Regions from separate parts of the Promicromonospora noduliphila genome, predicted to be linked through region 2. Evidence: predicted binding sites of a transcription regulator. Region 2 holds the regulator's gene; the other holds the start of a gene.

Region 1 (7,261 bases), 3.0 Mb from region 2:
CGGTTCCACGACGCTCGCCTGGTCCTCATCCCAGCCGCCGCACGCCTTGCCACAGCGCGTGCGCGCGTCGCGGCCGACCTCGAGTCCCACGGTGCCGCGTGCATCGTCATCGGCGAGAAGCCAGCGGCCACGACGACGCGGCGCCCCCGGCTCGCCGAGAAACTGCCCCGACGCACCATCCCAACCACACCAGAGGTAGATCAGTGAAGACGACCGAAGACGGCGTGCGAACGCGGACCAAGGCCATGGTGGCGCTCGATATCGACGGCACTCTCCTCGACACGGGCAAGCCCGTCCCTCACGAGACGGTGGCGATGCTGGACTTGGTCCGGGCGGCCGGGCACGGCGTTGCGCTCGCCACCGGGCGGTCCCTCACCGGGGTGCTGCCCGTCGTTCGGCAGCTCGGCCTGACCGACGAGTACGCCGTGACGTCCAACGGCGCGCTCACCGCCCGTCTCGATTCCGGCGCACCTGCCGGGTACCTGATCGAGGAAGCTCACCACTTCGACGCCGCGCCGGTCATCCACCGGGCAGCCACGCTCGGATCAGAGGTGCGGATCGGTGTGGAGGAGGTCGGATGGGGATGGAGAGTAAGCCGTCTGTTCGACGACGGCCAGGTCAACGGTGACCAGAAGCAGGTCCCACTAGCCGACCTGCACAACGCTCCCGCTACCCGGGTGGTCGTCCAGGCGCCAGGCATTCGTCAGCACGCAGACCTCTTGCGCGCGACCGGCGTCACCGTGACCCCGGCTGGCCCGGATTGGCTCGACGTCACCCTCCTGGGAATCTCTAAGGCGACGGCGCTCGAAGGGATCCGCCAGCGGCTCGGGGTTGCGCCGGACCGCACGATTGCGGTTGGGGACGGCATGAACGACGTGCTCATGCTGGAGTGGGCGGGACGTGGAGTCTCGATGGGCCATGCGCCAGCCGCCGTGCGAGAAACGGCCGGTGAGGTCACGGGAAGCATCACAGAGCAGGGTGTGGTTCCCGTTCTCCGCTCGCTCGTGCCCGCCGCTGCGACCAGCGCACATCTTCCCTCGCTTGGCGCCCAACTTGTCGCGGCTCTTGCGACGGCCGCAGGCCATGCGGTTCTGCGGGTCTGGCACGGCACTGACGCCGAGTTGGTCAAGTGTGAGGTCTGGACCATCGGCCACGGACGCTGGACTCGTCACGCTCCGATCCCAGGCGGGATCGGGTCCACGATGCGTGAGATCGAGGTCGCCGCCGCTATGGCCGGCGTGACCTATCCTCTCGGCGACCTGGGGTTGCGCGCCCGGTGGACCAGGACGCCAGCCGCCCTTGATGGCCCGGACTCTTTCGCACTCCCCATCACGCACTAAGCCCACCGCTACGGCCTAACTGAAGGCCCCCAACCGCAGAACCATGCAGATCTGGGAGCCGTCGTGATGCCGGGCACTCCGTTTCACTCCGAGTTGGCTTCCGGGGCGTCGTCCGCCTCAGCCTTATGGACGAGCCAGTCGATGACAATCCGCAGGGGTGAAGAGTGCCAAAATGGCGCGACATGCCGCCCATCGATCGTGCGTTTGGCACGCTGGCGTGCTGCGACGGCGGTAGCCTGCGGACATGGCAGACGGGACAAGTATCGAGTGGACCGAAGCCACCTGGAACCCGGTCACGGGGTGCGACCGCATTTCCTCCGGGTGTGACAACTGTTACGCGCTTACGCTGTCCAAGCGCCTGAAGGCCATGGGCGCTGAGAAGTATCAGACCGACGGCGACCCGCGGACATCAGGGCCGGGATTCGGCGTAGCGACTCACCCGAGGACGTTGGAGCAGCCGTACAGGTGGCGGTCGCCGAAATTGGTTTTCGTGAACTCGATGAGCGACCTGTTCCATGCGAAGGTGCCGCTCGAATTCGTTCAGGACGTGTTCCGCGTGATGGCGGAGACGCCCGAGCACACATACCAGGTGCTCACCAAGCGGCCGCTGCGGGCGTTGCGTATGGCGACCAAGTTGCCGTGGCCGCCGAACGTGTGGTTGGGAACTTCCGTCGAGAACCAGGACACGCTGCACCGGGTCGGCCACCTGCGGCAGATCCCTGCGGCAATCAGGTTCCTGTCGTGCGAGCCTCTGCTCGGGCCGTTGGACGGCATTGACCTGAAGGGGATCGACTGGGTCATCGCAGGTGGAGAGTCGGGACCGGGTTACCGTCCCATGGACCTGGCCTGGGCGCGCGGCATACGTGACGCCTGCACGGAGTCGGGAGTGGCCTTCTTCTTCAAGCAGTGGGGCGGACGTACACCTAAGGCGCTGGGCCGCGAACTCGACGGCAAGACCTGGGACGAGATGCCCGTCGGTCTGGCGGGCTGAGGCTCAGACGAAGGTGATCCGGGTGCCTTCCGGGAAGGTACCCTTACGCTTCTGGCCATGGCAAATGATCCTGCCGTCGTCCTGCATCGGCTTGAGGGTCTTCTTCCTGACGTGCGACGCGGCGAAAGGCGTATGTATCACCACGTGCTCTTCAACCTCTTCGACCGTCACCGTCGTACCGCTAAACTTGCGGCCCAGCTCTTCTTGCAGGGGTGTCGTGTCGACGTCCATCGTGAACAGCACCGGCTGTCCGTGTAGCAGGTCGGAAAACTTGTACTCGCCAGTGGGATCTATCTTCCACATCGCCGCCTTCATGGCCTTGAGGCCGGTGTAGCTGCGGGTGCAATAGAAGATGTAGTTTCCGGTCCTGCCCTGGGAATTAACCATCGCGAAACGCTGCACGTACGGGAACTGACATACGTCTCGCAGTTGGGCTTCGTAAAGTTCGGTTAGGAACGGTCCACGCCCTTGGTCGCCCGCGGGTGGCGCCTGGGTGAAACGGTCAGTGCCGTAGAGCTGCTCGAAGCTCTTGTCCACTTGCCCGGATGTTGCGAAGCGGTTGGCGCTGTTGAAGTCGAAGTAGATGAACAACTCGCACTTGGGAAACTCGAGAAACTTCTGGAGTTGGGCCATCGACACGTCCTTGTAGCCGAACGGGTCGACGAACGCGAAGGTCGGCGCGAGCTGGTTCTCGCCGAGGGAGTCGAGAATCTTGGCCACCAAGTCGGAGAAGTTCGCGTTCGACAGGCTGACCTTGACGTTCTTCGGCAGTGCCCCCAGCTCGGCTTCGAGCTCGCCGAGGCTCTGCTGGAGCCGGGCGTAGCGGCCTCGCTCATGCTCGTTGAACAGGAACACGAACTCGCAGCCCGTCATCTTGGTTGCGTAGTGGTGCTCGGCCAGCGTCCGCAGCGCGATGACCGGCGAGCCGGGCTCTCCACCCTCGTAGATGCCTGGGCCAGCGAACCCGTCGAACATCACCACTCGCTTGTTGAACTTCGACATGATCGGGAACCACGCCCCGAGGTACGCGCGAAGGAGGTCGTGCTTAGCACGGGTGTGCGGCTCCATCTTCCAGGTCACCGTCTCGGGCATCGTCGGCTCCTCGCATCGGTTCGTGGGCGTCGTCAGACCCGCGCCCTGCGATGTAGACCCGCGACCCCGCCCCGCCGCTGCCAAGCATAGGGTTGTACGCCCAGGTAACGGCGTTCGCCGAGCCGGTTTTGTGCAGTTCACCCGCAGGCTCGCCACCATCACGGATGACGAGTAGGTGTGCCGAGATGCGACACGGCACTCCGCTGACTTTACGATCTTGCTTAGTGGCCCGAGGTCGCCCGAGCGCATGACGTGTTCTCGATCGGCCAGGCAAGACCCTCGCGCGAGGACGAGCTTGCCGCCGCTGAAGCCCGTGCCTTCACGGTCCACATGTCGGCTCGCATTGCAGTCCCCGTGGACCGCCGGCAACGTTGCCGAGTTGACCTCAATAAGATCAAGGGCGCGGCGCCGCCGGTGGGGATGCGGACCCCCGCGCTCCGGGCGCTGCGCGCACCCCCACCGCACCCCGCCTACTGCAGCGTGGATGAAAACTGCCACCACCTCCAGTCTGTGCTCGTGTTTATGCGCGCTTCCATGGAAGATGTCTGCCATGGATAACCGCGAAAGTAGCGCGTTCGGGATCGGGTTCAAAGACTGGACCGCAGGCGACCGCAGTGGACATGAAATCCAGAGTCCCGATTCTGCGCCGGATATTCTCGACGCGATCGACGGCGCGCTGGCTGGGTGGCTCACTCACTACATGAATGCAACAGCACAGATTTCAGGAGGAATCTACGGACTCCTCGAAAACCACGCTCAAAAGCTGATGCTAACTGCTGCGGTGAACGACTTCGTTGGTGTCGTTCGACACGCTCTGCATCTAGACGGTCGTTCGGCGGCGCACAGTGCCAGGGTTCTATTCGAGCATGTTGTCAACCTATATGACATTACCGGATCCAGCAAAAACACGCCTGCACGTTATAGCGAGCACAGGGTCGCCGTCGAAATGGTTGCGGCCGGTCGCCGATCCCACCTACCGCTCCTGCCACGCGCCGAGAGGAGGAGGGAGGTCGCGCGGTTGGACGCGCTAAAAAAGCGATCTGCGCCGCGCCTCGCGCGAGCCATTAAGGCATATGGTTCGTCGTTCAAGCGTCAGTGGGCCAAGGGAAGTTTGGCGGATCGGGCTGCAAGCCATGGTCTCGGCTCGCACTACGACGGCTACCGCGTACTGTCCGCAGTCATCCACGGATCGAGCGGATCTATGGCTGGTTTGGTCCGTGATATTAAGGAGGTGCCAGTGCATCGCACCGGGAACGACCTTGAACTGGCGGCGGTGGCGCTATTCGAAGGTTTGACATTCTTCAAGCTATTTATGGAGAAGATAGATACTATCAGTGACTCCTGGGAGGCCCGAAACATCATCGAGGCTACTGACGAGGCGCTTTCCGAATGGCCGACCATTCGCAACGGCTTCCGTAAACTCGATCGAAAAATGTGGCCGACCGAACCAGAGCCTGTGCCGGCGGCCTTGATTGCCTTCTACCCTGGCGGCGAAAAGTGGTATTACTACCAACCAATCGATCAGACCCTAATTTTGGCTCATCCGCCGCGCACGGAGCCACCGACTCTTGATCGGGTGCGCCGCGAGGTGAAGCGTACCGGCCCGAGGAATTCAACGGTCGGCCGATGACGGCCCTCGTTCCTGAAGTTCGCGTTGAGCCGATGAAAGGCCATCGGGAGTTCCCGGCGAGCGCGATCATGGTTCCCTTTGATCACCCTGCTGCTCGTAAGTTCCGCATGTCCAAGACGTTTCGGCGCCTTGAGCCGTGATGGGGCATCACGTCCTACTTCGCGATGTGCGTGGGTGCCAAGGTATCGTCTCCTAGGCCCCCACAGACGCTGTGTGACCCCAGACGGTGGACGCGAAACAGTGTCGGCGCAGGCGAGGTCACTCCGCCACGGCCTGTGCTACTCCGTCCAAGGAGCGCGAGGAATGCCGGCGTGGAGCAACGCGGATCTGCGGCCGGAGTCAGCGAGCTGGGGGTGCGGCCGGAAGTTCCTCGGCGAGGACGACGCATCGGAAGCTGGTGTCGTCGTCGAGCATGGTGGCTGAGGCATCGTTGAACGTTGACGGTGTGACCCGTGCGAACGGGCTGGTCCATGCACCGGCCTTGAGCTCGTACCGGTCGGGTTCCGTGGCGCTGGAGGTCCATTCCCAGCAGTTGCCGCACAGGTCGTAGACGCCGTAGACGCTGACGCCGGACTGGTAGCGGTCGACGGGTGTGGTCGACCGGATGCCAGACTCTCGCGTGTTGCACTTCGCGGGTGTCGGCTGGTCGCCCCAGGGGTACACGTCGCCGTGCGGGCTGCGAGCCGTCTTCTCCCATTCCTGGGCGGTGGGCAGGCGCTTGCCCGCCCACTCGGCGTACGCGTTCGCGTCGTGCCACGTCACGAAGACGACGGGGTGCGTGCGGATCGCGGCGGGCGCACGCCGGTCTGGCCAGTGCTGCGGCGGAGTGTGACCGGTCGCGGTGACGAAGTGCTCGTAATCAGCATTGGTGACCGGGTAGACGTCGATGTAGAAGTCCGGGAGCCACACGGGCTCACGGCTCGTGCCCGCAAGGTAGACCCCGGCGCCGACTAGAGCCATCTCCCGCCCATCGGTGGGATGGCGAATGATCTGCGTAGTCGGCAGTGACGTGCTCGGTAGTTCCTCGTCGTCGCTCTCGGTCGTGTCGCCGCCGAGCAGCTTGGCGAACCGGGTTTGAACGTCCGCTGTCGCGCGGGACAGGGCAGTGTCGAGTGCGGCCTGGTTGGTCGGGCGGATCTGCATGGTCTCGCCTCTGGCCTCCCACTTGGAGACCATCCGGTCGCTCACGCCCAGGTGCTGCGCGAAGTCCTCCAGGCTCATGCGCAGCGCGTGCCGCAACGCGCGCACCTCGACCCCGGTCCACCGCTCGACGCTCGCCACTCGTCCCCCTCGTTGCCGAGGCGTGAGACTAGCGGCCGGAGCGGTCTCGTGCACTGTTAACACTCAGAGCACCTGCTCCCCGATCTTGGCGTAGGCCTGGCGGAGGTCCGCGATCACGGGGTGGTCGCCATCGAACGTGTGATCGTCAATCTTGGTGATCGCTCGCACGCCGATCCCGGAGCTCGTGGCGAAGGCCACCGGGAAGTCCGCCAGATCCGAGACATGCACTGCCCGGCGCTGGTCGTAGCCGGCGCCGGCCAGGAGTTCCATCGTGACGCCCTCCAGGACCTCGGCCGCGGGCCAGATGACGTCGCTGCCGTCGAAGAAGCCGATGTTCCAGGTGGCGCCTTCGCTCACTGCGCCATCGGGAGCTGTGAACAGGACGTCGTCGTACCCGGCCAGGCGTGCGGTACGCCGGTGCGCGAGTGTCGCGAACAAGCCCGTCGACTTCACACTCGGGAGGTCTCGCTCGTAGACCGAGGTCCGTACTTGGAAGGGCGACAGTTCCAGCGATCCGGCCGGGCGGGACGTCACCAGGACCCGAGGCTGGGTTGCTTCCTCGGGGCTGCCGAGGGTGATGGTCGGGTCGAAGACGGTGACCCGGACCATGCCGGCACCGGTCTCGGGTGCGAACCGGCGCGCGAGGTCCCTAACGCGTTCGGTGTCCAGGTCTGCTCCGAAGAGCGCCTTGGCATCGCGGGCAAGGCGCGCCAGGTGCAGATCAAGGCCGCGCACGGCGCCGTTGTCCACCCGCATGGACGTGAAGTGCCCGTAGGCAGTCAGGGCCAGAGCCTCTAGTTCCTCAGGCGTGACCGGCACGCCATCCAGTTCCGCCGTCATGGCGCCAGTCTGCACTCCGGGCTGGCGTCAGAGAACCACCTACCCGCCTAGCGGGCCCGAAGTTCGGTGAAAGTTCGGTCCCGCGCG
Region 2 (7,261 bases):
ACGGGTCGCCTCTTCCTTCTCTAGGCGCCTCGCGAGAACGGCAAAGGCCGCCGACCAGGTCGGATACCTGGTCGACGGCCTCGGTCGAGGAGTCTCAGCCGCTCTTGCGGCGGAACATCTTCTGCACAGGGCCGGTCGTCTCCGAGCCGTGCACCGCACCGGTGTTCACACCACCCGCGGCGGTCCGGCGCCGCGCGGCGTTCTTGCGGTCCAGGGCCTCCTTGAACCGGGCCTTCGCGTCCATGCTCGGCGCGGTCGGGGCCGTGGGCTCCTCAGCGCCCTGAGCCTCGGACTCCTGTGCACTGGGCTTCTCGTCCGTCACACCGATCACCTCCTCCTGTTCGGGGGTCCCTCGATCGGGTCCGCAGTCCGCCCCAGCCTGCACTACGGCACGCCTGGGTGCCAACGCATTTCGCAGCTCCGCCGTGGCAGCGGTCAGGCCTGCGCGGCGGCCCGCTCTGCGCGCTCCGCACGCAGGGAGGTGATGGCGCTCTCGAAGTCCTCGAGCGAGTCGAAGGACTGGTAGACGCTCGCGAACCGGAGGTAGGCCACCTCGTCGAGCTCGCGCAGCGGGCCGAGGATCGCCAGGCCCACCTCGTACGCGTCGATCTCCGCGCTGCCGTTGCTCCGCAGGGTCTCCTCGACGCGCTGGGCCAGGAGCGCCAGGTCGTCCTCGCTCACGGGGCGGCCCTGGCAGGCCTTGCGCACGCCCGCGGCGACCTTGTCGCGGCTGAAGGGCTCGGTCGCGCCGGAGCGCTTGACCACCGAGAGGCTCGCCGTCTCCACGGTCGTGAACCGCCGGTTGCAGTTCGGGCACTGCCGTCGACGCCGGATCGACAGACCGTCGTCGGCGGTTCGCGAGTCCACTACGCGCGAGTCGGGGTGACGACAGAACGGGCAGTGCATGCTCACTCCTGCGTGGTCGACCACCGACCGGAGGCATCCGGTCGCGCCCCGACCGTAAGCGGGCAAACCACCCCCATGCAACATCGCCGCAACATTTGACGGCGATTCGTGGTCCCTGGTCACTCCTCGGGGAGCAGGAGGAGCTCTCCGACCCGGAGCGTGCCCGACGACATCTCGTTCAGCTCCTGCAGCCGCTCGACCGCGTGCCGCACGTCCTCGCCCGGCTTCGCCACCTGCTGCGCGAAGCCCCAGAGGGTCTCCCCCGGCTGCACGGCGTGCACCCGGACCTCCGTCGGTTCGCCAGGGGAGCTCGCGACCGCGGTGGCCCCCCACGTCGCCATCGGCGCGACCAGGAGCATCGCCAGCAGCACCAGCACCACGCGGCCACGCCGGGTGAGCCGCAGGCCCGCCAGGCCGAGCCGGTCGGCGAGCGTCCGCTGTCCGCCGTGCGGGTAGACAGGGGCGACGGCCCGCCGGGGCGCCAGGCGCGGGTACAACGGGATCGCGGGCGGTCCGGACGCCGGAGCGACGGCCGGTCCGGACGCCGACGCGTAGGCCTGTCTGTGGGTCGGGGTGTACTGCCGCAGCGGGATCACGTCCCCCATGGCCCCTCCTCCGAGAGTGTCTGGAACTCATACACGCGTTCGTCGAACGCCCGTACCATTGTGTAGCACGGGACACCGACGATGTCGAGACTCGCTCGAACATTCGTTTGAGCGGAGCGGGTTTGTGACCTAGAGTGGGTTACGCACAGGAGAACATTTGTCGGAATGGGAGGGGCACGGGCATGACGGGACGGGACGGGACCAGCGACACGAGAGCCGTCGACACGGCACTCTCCGGGGTCGCCACGCTGGACGCGCCGGACGACGGGGCGGTCGCCGACGTACACACGATCTCGCCGGCAGACCGCCTCACCGAGCGGCAGCGCCTTGTGCTGGACACGATCCGGCAGTCGTTCGAGACGCGGGGCTACCCGCCGTCGATGCGGGAGATCGGCGAGGCCGTCGGGCTGGCCAGCCCGTCGAGCGTCAAGCACCAGCTCCAGATGCTGGAGAAGAAGGGCTTCCTGCGCCGCGACCCGAACCGGCCGCGCGCCATGGAGCTCGTGGAGCCGCTGGCCGACCAGGTCGACAAGCCGACGCGCGGCGAGATCCACTGGCCCGAGCCGCGGCGCAGCGGCCAGGTCCACTGGGGTAGCTCCGTGCCCGACGACGCCGGCACCCCGCCGCCGTCGTACGTGCCGCTGGTGGGCCGGATCGCGGCCGGTGGGCCCATCCTGGCCGAGCAGGTCGTCGAGGACGTCTTCCCGCTCCCCCGCCAGCTCGTCGGCGACGGCGAGCTGTTCCTGCTCAAGGTCGCCGGTGACTCGATGGTCGACGCCGCGATCTGCGACGGCGACTGGGTGGTCGTGCGGCGCCAGAACGTGGCCGAGCAGGGCGAGATCGTCGCGGCCATGATCGAGGGCGAGGCGACGGTCAAGACCTTCAAGCAGACCGACGGGCACACCTGGCTGCTGCCGCAGAACGCCGCCTACGAGCCCATCCCGGGCGACGAGGCGCAGGTGCTCGGCCGCGTCGTCGCGGTGCTGCGGTCGCTGTAGGTTCTGCTGCCCGGGCGGTTCCTCCGCAGGTCAGGTCTCCGCAAGTCAGGTGTGGAAGACTGCGGGCGAGGAGCTGCCCGGGACGGGGCGGTCAGCACAGGAGGTCTTGGAACGTGACTGAGGTCTGGAGCGAGATCCTGGCCGCCGTGGGCGGTGCGGTCGTGGCAGCGGTGGCGATCGCCATCCTGAACCGGCTGTCGCCCTTCCAGGCGGTGGTCGCGAGCACCGTCATCGGGTTCGGGCTCGTGGCGCTCGGCTGGGTGCTCGATGTCAACGAGCTGGTGATCGCCGCCGTGGCGGTGGTGGCCACCGGCCTCCTCGGCGCGCTGTACATCGCCCTGCGGCCCCGCGGCGGGGCGGGCACCGGCGCGGGCGGCTCGCCGGACCCTGCCGGTAGCTGAGCCGGTAGCTGACCGGCCCCACCACTGCCCGACCAGCCCGTCACTGCCTGACCGGCCCGCCACCGGCGTCCGGCCGCGTCACTGGTACCCGCGGATCTCCTTGAACGCGGCGCTCATCGACGTACGGTCCGCGTCGAAGACGCGGCCGCCGGTGAGCTCGGCGATGCCGTCCACCGCCTCCTGGGCGGCACGCTCGTCGCCGAGCATCACCACGAACGTCGGGATGCCCGTGGTGCCGTAGCCCGCCGACCGGAACTCGGTGCTGAAGTCCTTCAGCGACGCGGGCGGCTCGTTGTTCTCGCCGTCGGTGAGCAGCACTATCGACTGGTAGTAGCCCTCCTCGCCGGCCTGCTGCGCCACCTCGTACGCCCGCAGCAGGCTCTGGTACACGGCGGTACTCCGGCCGTCGGCCGGGAGCGAGCTCACGTACTCGCTGAGCGACCCGAGCTCGGCCGGGTCCGCGTCCGGGTCGTGCAGGTCGAAGGTCTCCGGATCCCCGGGCTCGGAAGCGTACGGGATGACCGTGATCCGCTCACCCTCGCGGAACCGCGTGAAGTCGTCGGCCATGGTGCCGCCGCTGCTCGTCAGGTCGCCGAACGACTGCTTGAGCTGCGCGATCCGCTCGCCCTCCATCGACCGCGAGGTGTCGAGCACGTACACCGTGTGGGCCGGCTGGCGGTAGTCGCGCAGGTAGTTGTCGATCAGGCCCTCAGCGGTGTTCAGGTCACCCGGCAGGGGCACGGCCAGGGGGTCCAGCGCCGACACGGCCTCGTTCGCGAGGACCGTGCTGTCGGAGAACGGGCGCCGGTACGTGGCCGCCGTCAGCTCCTCCTGCGTCTCGTCCTCCCGGAGCCATGCGACCACGCGGTCGTACGCCGCGCGGTCCTGGGCGTTCAGGAGGGTCAGCGGGTAGTCCGCGTAGACGGTCTGCTCGGGGTAGACCGGCACCAGGTCCGGGATCCGGTCCGACTCCCGCAGCGCCACGACCTCGGACTCGTAGTTGACGATGGCGTCGGCCTCGTCCTGGCTGTCCGCGAACTCGGCGCTCAGCCAGCCGGAGCTGCCCGCGGTCTTCACCAGGCCCGAGAACAGGTCGGATACCCGCGCGTCGTCGACGTCCTCGAGGTTGAGCTCGTCGCCGTTGGCGTCGAACGCCGCAGCTACCCCGACGAGCGCGGAGAAGCCCGAGTTCGAGGCCGCCGGGTTGGTCATGAAGAACGACAGCGAGCCGTCGGCGGCCCGGTCGGCGATCTCGCTCCACGGCACGGTCTCGGTGCTCGTCCAGCCGAGCTCCTGGGCAGTGGCTGCCTTCACCCCGAGGACGACGGGCGAGCGCATGGTCTCGCCGCTGGTCGCCACCCACGCGCTCTCCGCACCCTGGTCCAGCGCGGTCTTCTCGTCCCAGAGCAGCTCCATGTAGTGGTTGGACGAGAACCAGGCCAGGTCGCAGCTCGCCGTCGCGGCGTCCTCCGCGCTGCTCGTGGCGCAGAGCGGCGCTCCGTTCACTATCGCCTCGGCGCCCTCGAGCGTGCCCACCGGGGTCGGGATGAGCGTCACTCCGGTCTCGTCGCGCAGCTCGTCCATCAGGGTGTCGTTCCCGAGCACGTCCATGAGCTCGGAGCCGGCCAGGACCGTGAGCGTCACGGGCGGCTGCTCGTTGATCGCCTGCGCGGCGGTGATCGCGAACCCGCCGAAGGCGAGCACCAGCACCGTACCTATGGCTACCTTGATCGTCCGCTGTCGCCGCTGCTCACGCGGTTGCTGCTGCTGTTGCGCCACTCCACGGATGCTCGCACGGAGGCGATGTTCGCCGCTGCACCGTCGGTGATATTCCAGGACATTTCATGAAACGTTCATCCTGGCCGCCGTCAGAACCCGAGCCGCCGCTGCACCGCCCGCACGCTCTCGGCGGAGGCGCGCAGCCCGGCCAGCTCGTCGGCGGACAGCGGGACGCGCACGTTCACGGTGACGCCGCGGCGGTCCACCAGCGAGGGCACGGACAGGCACACGTCGCTGATGCCGTGGTAGTCGTCCAGCAGCGACGACACCGGCATGATCCGGCGCTCGTCCTTGAGCACCGCCTCGATGATCCGGGTGGCGGCCAGGCCCACGGCGTAGTTGGTGGCGCCCTTGCCCTCGATGATCCGGTAGGCCGAGTCGACCACCTCACGGTGCACCTCGGCGCGCACCTCGGCGTCGAGCGGCCGCGCGTCGCCCACCGGCTCCCAGTCGAGCAGCGGCACGCCGCCGATCGACGCGGAGCTCCACAGCGCGATCTCCGAGTCGCCGTGCTCGCCGGCGATGTACGCGTGCACGTTCCCGACGGCCACTCCGCAGCGCTCGCCGAGCACGACGCGCAGCCTCGACGAGTCCAGCACCGTGCCGCTGCCGAAGACCCGCTCGCGCGGCAGGCCCGAGATCTTGAGCGCCGCGTAGGTCACCACGTCCACCGGGTTGGTCACCATCACGTACGTCGCGTCCGGCGCGGCGTCGACCAGGCCGGGCAGGATCGTCCGCATCAGCCCGACCGTCGCCTCGGCCAGGTCGGTCCTGGTCTGGCCCGGCCGCTGCTTGGCGCCCGCCGTCACCACCACGACGTCGGCGTCCGCGCAGACCGCCACGTCGTCCGAGCCCACGACCTCCGCCTGGGGCGTGAACATCAGGCCGTGCCGCAGGTCGAGCACCTCGGCCTCGACCTTGGCCCGGTTCACGTCCAGGAGCGCGATCGTGCGGGCCGAGCCGCGCGCGAGCGCGGCGTAGGCGAGCGTCGACCCGACGGCGCCAGCGCCCACCACTGCCACCTTCGAGGTGCGGGCCACTGACGACGATCCGGCGGGCGCTGTCACGAGCCCAGGCTATGTGTCGAGCCTGGCGAGCGCAGCACGCACCAGCGCGGGATCCGTGGTGGGCCAGAACCCGGGCATCGAGCGCGTGAGGAACGACGCGTAGCGCGCGGTCGCGAGGCGAGGGTCCAGCACCGCGACCACGCCGCGGTCCTCCGTGCTCCGTACGAGACGTCCGGCGCCCTGCGCGAGCAGCAGCGCCGCGTGCTGCGCCGACACCGCCATGAACCCGTTGCCGCCCGCCTGCTCGACGGCGCGGGCGCGCGCCGCCTTGACCGGGTCGTCCGGTCGCGGGAACGGGATCCGGTCGATGAGCACGAGCTGGCACGACGGCCCCGGCACGTCGACGCCCTGCCACAGCGACAAGGTGCCGAACAGGCAGGTGGCCGGGTCCTCGGCGAACTCGCGGACCAGCGTGGGGAGCTGGTCGTCGCCCTGCGCCAGGATCGGGAGGTCCAGCCGCTCCCGCATCGCCTCGGCCGCCGCGTTCGCCGCGCGCCGGGAGGAGAACAGCCCGAGCGTGCGGCCGCCCGCCGCGGTGATCAGCTCGGCGATCTCGTCGAGCTGCGCCTCCGTCGTCGGCTCGCGGCCGGGGGCCGGCAGGTGCCGGGCGACGTACAGGATGCCCTGGCGCGGGTAGTCGAACGGGCTGCCCGCGTCGAGGCCCGCCCACGGCGGGGCGTCCTCACCTTTCAGGCCGAGCGTGCCGGCGACAGCGTCGAACGTGCCGCCGAGCGCCAGCGTGGCCGACGTGAACACGCCGGTCGCCTCGCCGAGCAGGTGGGTGCGGATCAGGCCCGCCACGTGCAGCGGCGCGGCGTGCAGGCGCGTGACGTTGTCACCGAACCCACCCCAGCCGTTGTCCGGGCGCGAGCACCACAGCACGTCGGCGGTCGTGTCCTGCGACGCCATCCGCTCGGCCGTCTCGAAGAGCTGGAGCATGGCACCCTGCGCCATCTTCAGGCCCGGGTCGGGCTGGCCGGCGTCCTTGCCCTTGGCGCCGTTCGCGTCCGGCTTGAGCGTGCTCAGCACCTCGCGCGCGGCGTCCCGCACCGCGCCGACCGCCGTCCGCAGCCCGTCCGGCAGGCCGTCGGGGAACCGCTCGGCGGGCGCGGTGACCAGCAGCGTCCCGAGATCCTGCGCCGCCTTGTCGAGCGCATCGGTGTTCGTGCCGGCGTGCCGGCGGGCCAGCCGCGCGGCGTTCTCCACCGACGCCATGGACAGGTCCACCGTGGCCGACGACGTCACGCGGTCGGTGAGCTCGTGCGCCTCGTCCACCACGACGACGTCGTGCTCGGGCAGGACGCCCGGGCTGCCGGTGGCCGCGATGCCGAGCATCGCGTGGTTGGTGACCACGACGTCGGCGTCGCGCGCGGCGGCGCGTGCCTTGTCCGGGAAGCACTCGGCGAGCATGGGGCACTTGCCACCCAGGCACTCCAGCGCCGTCACCGACACCTGCCGCCACGCCCGCTCCGGGACGCCGGGTACCAGGTCGTCCCGGTCGCCCG

What was found. Region 2 encodes LexA, which represses DNA repair genes until DNA is damaged. Its sites were predicted from a motif close to TCGAACANNTGTTCGA; they were not measured.
Region 1: AC0QU1_RS02985 (DUF5131 family protein) is a predicted target of LexA. The motif match lies at 1,533-1,548, and genes of this name have one in related genera.

The regions. Positions count from the first base shown of each region.
Region 1 covers NZ_CM167806.1:691,552-698,812, forward strand. Annotated here, with positions in the region: gene AC0QU1_RS02975 (hypothetical protein) at 1-207, shown strand, start outside; gene AC0QU1_RS02980 (HAD family hydrolase) at 204-1,340, shown strand; gene AC0QU1_RS02985 (DUF5131 family protein) at 1,585-2,331, shown strand; gene AC0QU1_RS02990 (three-Cys-motif partner protein TcmP) at 2,335-3,423, opposite strand; gene AC0QU1_RS02995 (DUF5677 domain-containing protein) at 3,974-5,053, shown strand; gene AC0QU1_RS03000 (SUMF1/EgtB/PvdO family nonheme iron enzyme) at 5,393-6,334, opposite strand; gene AC0QU1_RS03005 (aminotransferase class IV) at 6,398-7,174, opposite strand.
Region 2 covers NZ_CM167806.1:3,658,508-3,665,768, forward strand. Annotated here, with positions in the region: gene AC0QU1_RS16080 (DUF5302 domain-containing protein) at 95-322, opposite strand; gene nrdR (transcriptional regulator NrdR) at 436-906, opposite strand; gene AC0QU1_RS16090 (LysM peptidoglycan-binding domain-containing protein) at 1,026-1,511, opposite strand; gene lexA (transcriptional repressor LexA) at 1,694-2,509, shown strand; gene AC0QU1_RS16100 (hypothetical protein) at 2,623-2,910, shown strand; gene AC0QU1_RS16105 (vWA domain-containing protein) at 2,989-4,620, opposite strand; gene AC0QU1_RS16110 (L-lactate dehydrogenase) at 4,779-5,756, opposite strand; gene AC0QU1_RS16115 (ATP-dependent DNA helicase) at 5,766-7,261, opposite strand, start outside.